Regions from separate parts of the Noviherbaspirillum agri genome, predicted to be linked through region 2. Evidence: predicted binding sites of a transcription regulator. Region 2 holds the regulator's gene; the other holds the start of a gene.
The links. Region 2 encodes HrcA, which represses chaperone genes, less so after heat shock. Its sites were predicted from a motif close to TTAGCACTCNNNNNNNNNGAGTGCTAA; they were not measured.

Region 1 (2,398 bases), 270 kb from region 2:
CAGCCAGCTCATGCAGGGTTGCGCCCGAGCCGTCGTCATTCGCCAGCCAACGCGCTTCAACGATCCGCCGTGAACGCGGGTCGAGCTTGTCGAGCGCAACTCCCAAACCTTCCGACTGCATGCGATCGAACTGGCGTGCTTCGAGCTCTTTGGTCGGCTCATGGGCATCGGACGACAAATAGGCAATCGGCGCAAACTTGTCGTCTTCGTCATCGGTTGGTGCATCCAGGGCAATATCATGGCCCGACATGCGGGTTTCCATTTCAATCACTTCCTCGCGCTTGACGTTGAGCGATTTGGCCAGATCTTCAACCTGAGCCGACGTCATTGCGTCGAGCCCTTCCTTGTGGCTGCGCAGGTTGAAGAAAAGTTTTCGCTGAGCCTTGGTCGTTGCGACCTTCACCAAACGCCAGTTCTTCAGGATGTACTCGTGGATTTCGGCTTTGATCCAATGCATGGCGTAGGACACCAGGCGCACGCCCTGGTCCGGATCGAAGCGCTTGACAGCCTTCATCAGACCGATATTGCCTTCCTGAATGAGGTCTGCGTGCGGCAAGCCATAGCCAAGGTAGCCGCGGGCGATAGAGACAACCAGGCGTAGGTGCGACATCACCAACTTCTGCGCTGCACCGAGGTCACTCTTGTCGCGCAGATCGCGGGCGAGCGAGCTTTCTTCCTCCTGCGTGAGCATCGGAATACGGTTCACTGCCGAAATATACGCTTCAAGGTTGCCAAGACTGCCCGAAAAACCGAGCGTCAGGGCATGGTTGCCCATCGGGACCAATGCAGATTGTGCGGACGCTTTCATTGTTTCTCCTTGCTTCCCTAGCCGAGCTTCATAAGTGAATCAGCCTGTTTCTTTATTATATTAGCACTCGATAGGGGTGAGTGCTAATCAGACCTTTCTACAGGAAAGATAGGCTCGAACTATGGGAGAGCATTTGATAATTGAACTTCACCACTTTAGAGCGGGTGCAACTGAAAAAGTTGCGAAACATCAAATTAATTCCGGGTATTTTGCGACCCTGCCGTCAGCCCTTCCGGTTAAGCAAGGCGAGATAAGTGGCGATTTACGGAGAGCAGGGCGCCCAGAAGGCCTAGAGTAGCACTTGCCGCCAGTAGTGCAAGGGTGATGGAAGGTGCTAGAGGAGCAAGGCGGAATTCTGACGCATACAAGCGCGCAAATTCGGCGACTGCATTGTTGAGAGGTTGCAGCGCCAGTGCCACCACCCCAAGTGCTGCCCCCCCTGCAAACAGACCGAGCAAGGCCCCCGTGTAATAAAAGGGCCGATAGATGTAGGCGTCTGTCGCACCGAACATCCGGCAAACCTCGATTTCCTCACGCTGCGTCATGACCTGCAAGCGGATGGTATTGAACACAACCGCAACGACGACAACACCAAGCGTCATCGCCAGGAACAGAAGTGCCAGCCGTAGCACATGCATCAATGCTGCCAGTCGCTTTACCCAGGCTGAATCAATTTGTACATACTCCGCGCCCGGCAAAGCCTTGAGCTGCGCCGCAAGCACCTCGATACGCGTTGCGGCAGCGGCGTCTCGCACACCCGAAAGCTTGAGCACATACCCGTCCGGAAGAGGGTTTTCACCCAACGCGGTAATGGCGTCCGACATACCCGTCTTATCCTTGAGCAAAGTAAGTGCTTTCTCACGCGGGATAAATTCCAGCTTCGCAGTGTGCCCGGATTCCTGGACGATGCGGCGAATCTGGGGCGACAACGCGATTGCGCGTTCGCGTGGCGTATCCATGCTCATGAAAACGCTGATCTCCGGCTCCACGGCCAGTTGTTCTGACACCGGGCGGATATTTTCCAGGAGGGTCAGTCCAGCGAACGGCAGGGCCAGCGCGATCGCGACAACCACTACGTTGAGCATAAAGCTGCCCGGAGAACTGAGCAGGTGCCTAAGCGCGTCCGCGAGAGCGAGTGCATGTTGTCTCAGCCATTTCATCATGCCGCACCCTGCATCGGTTCGCCCAATGGCTGTGAGGCCAGTCGCCCGCGCTCGAGATAAATGACCCGTTGCGCCCCATTCAATATGCTTTCGTCGTGGGTGGCGATCAAGCAGGTGACACCCACACTGTGAAAGGCCTTCAACGCATCCATGACCTTATTCGCGCTGGCGCGGTCGAGATTTGCGGTCGGCTCGTCGGCGAGGATGATCTGCGGACGGTTGACGATTGCGCGAGCAATGGCAACGCGCTGCTGCTCACCGCCTGACAATGAAACCGGCTCGGAGTGCGACTTGTCCAGCAGGCCGACTTTGTCGAGCGCGGCGCGGGCGCGTTTCTCTGCATCTGCTTTTGCTGTTCCGATCACAAGCAGCGGAAGCATGACGTTGGCAAGCACGTTGCGGTCATTCAGAAGGTGTTGCTGCTGGA
Region 2 (2,398 bases):
GCGAGCGCGTCGTACTGGGATCAATATCGAACGGCGTAGCAGACCTGCATGAGATCGGCATCGCCCATTTTTTCAGCGCTTCGGTCGCAGCGTATCGATTTGGGCGGGCAAAACCGGATGCGGCGATCTTCCATGCTGCGTGCGAGGCGCTTGATGTGGCGCCGCATGAAGCGGTCTATGTGGGTGACGATCCCTTGCTTGACGTGCAAGGCGCGCAAAATGCCGGTCTTCGCGCCGTCTGGATGAACCGTCCCGAGCTTGGACCAACGCGCCCCCTGCCTGAACACATACGTCCTCATGCCATCTGCACAACGCTGTTTGAACTGGAGCATTGGCTCGCAACGCAGGAAGAGTGGAATACAAAACCGGAGTTTGATCTGACTCGGGTCGGCAACAGAATCTAACATCTCGATTGGCTGCTCGCATAAAATAACCACATGCAACTCGATACTCGTGCACAAACGCTCCTCAAGGCGCTAGTCGAAAGGTATATCGCCGACGGCCAACCGGTGGGCTCGCGCGCATTGTCGAAAATATCCGGCCTGGATCTCTCGCCGGCGACCATCCGCAACATCATGGCCGACCTGGAGGAGATGGGTTTTGTCGCCAGTCCCCACACGTCCGCAGGCCGCATACCGACGCCGCGCGGCTACCGTGTGTTCGTCGATACCTTGCTGACGGTCCAGCAAATCGACGAAACAACCGTCGAATCGAAGCTGCAACCGCGCCTGCAGACCAACTCCCCGCACAAGATCATTGCCAACGCCGCGCAAGTCCTGTCATCGCTGTCACAGTTCGCCGGCGTAGTGATGACACCCAAGCACGAATCGGTATTCCAGCAAATAGAATTCCTGCGCCTGTCTGAACGGCGGATCCTGCTGGTGATCGTTGCACCGAACGGGGATGTGCAGAATCGCCTGCTGCTGACCGACGTGGATTACACGCCCGCACAACTCGTCCAGGCGGCCAACTACATCAATCAGCATTACGCAGGCTGCGGTTTCGATGAAGTACGCACTCGCCTCCAGGGCGAACTACGCCAGTTGCGTGACGACATGACTCGACTGATGCAGGCAGCTGTCGAAGCCGGCAGCGACGCCATGGCGGAAGCCGCTGATGATGTCGTCATTTCCGGCGAGCGCAACCTGTTGAGCGTGACGGATCTCGCGTCCAACATGACCTCGCTGCGCAAACTGTTTGACCTGTTTGAACAGAAGACGAGCCTGATGCAATTGCTCGATGTCTCGAGCAAGGCGAGCGGTGTACAGATCTTTATTGGCGGCGAATCACAACTGGTGCCGGTAGACGCAATGAGCGTAGTGACTGCTCCTTACGAGGTCAACGGCAAAATCGTTGGCACACTTGGCGTCATCGGGCCAACGCGCATGGCTTACGAACGCGTCATCCCGATTGTCGACATCACGGCAAAGCTGTTATCGAATGCATTGAGCCATTCCTGACCGTTCAGCACGCAGCCCTTTCAAGCGGTCGGTCGCAGGACAGGTCAAATCATCAATTCAGCGAGCGTCTTGTTGCTGGCTGAATCGATTTCGACGATCTGCAGGCCAGTACGGAATCCTTCCGTCCCCTTGAGAATGCTGTAAACGACTTTTGTTGTCGCGGTTACCCGCGCAATATTGCCATTGACAGGCGCTTCGAGCGTCACCGTACAGATCTGGCCTACTGGAAATTGATCGACAACGATCACGGAAACACCACCGAGTGAGATATCCATTGTCTTGGCGCGGTAAGTGGGTCGCCCCGGGAATGTGACTTTGGCGGGTGCCCGCAATATCTTGCGCGGGAAACTTCTGGTATCGGACTTCATTATTTCGTTCGGTATTGCGCTGCACTCTACCCGGACGCGAGTAGTTGCACTGCCGTGTTTTGCACGACAGTCTTACATCATTCTGCAGAAAGGGTGTTTAGACGAGCAATGAAAGATATGTCTAACGCGGGCGGTGCGGGCAATCCGGCTTGGTGCAGTGCCCGTAGAGTGCAAGCGCATGCTCGGCAATATTGAAACCTCGCTCCTTGGCGACTCGCTGCTGACGTTTTTCGATCTCTTCGTCGAAGAACTCTTCCACCCGACCACAATCCAGACAGACGAGATGATCATGGTGTGAGCCTTCGTTCAGCTCAAATACCGCCTTGCCCGTTTCAAAGTGATTCCGGTGCAGGAGCCCGGCTTGCTCGAACTGCGTCAGCACACGATAGACCGTTGCCAAACCGACATCCATGCTTTCGGTAAGCAGGATCTTGTACACGTCTTCAGCACTGAGATGCCGGACGGGACTGTTCTGGAAAATTTCAAGAATCTTGAGCCGGGGCAGGGTCGCTTTCAGACCGCTGGCTTTCAGCTCGGAAGGATTAGTAGGCATGTCGTTGATCGGAATAG

Region 1: rpoH (RNA polymerase sigma factor RpoH) is a predicted target of HrcA. The motif match lies at 869-895, and genes of this name have one in related genera.

The regions. Positions count from the first base shown of each region.
Region 1 covers NZ_BAAGWA010000002.1:398,626-401,023, reverse strand. The annotation lists gene rpoH (RNA polymerase sigma factor RpoH) at 1-808, opposite strand, end outside; gene ACYVIA_RS04550 (cell division protein FtsX) at 1,045-1,971, opposite strand; gene ACYVIA_RS04545 (cell division ATP-binding protein FtsE) at 1,968-2,398, opposite strand, start outside.
Region 2 covers NZ_BAAGWA010000002.1:132,612-135,009, forward strand. The annotation lists gene ACYVIA_RS03330 (HAD family hydrolase) at 1-404, shown strand, start outside; gene hrcA (heat-inducible transcriptional repressor HrcA) at 438-1,460, shown strand; gene ACYVIA_RS03340 (PilZ domain-containing protein) at 1,505-1,828, opposite strand; gene fur (ferric iron uptake transcriptional regulator) at 1,950-2,381, opposite strand.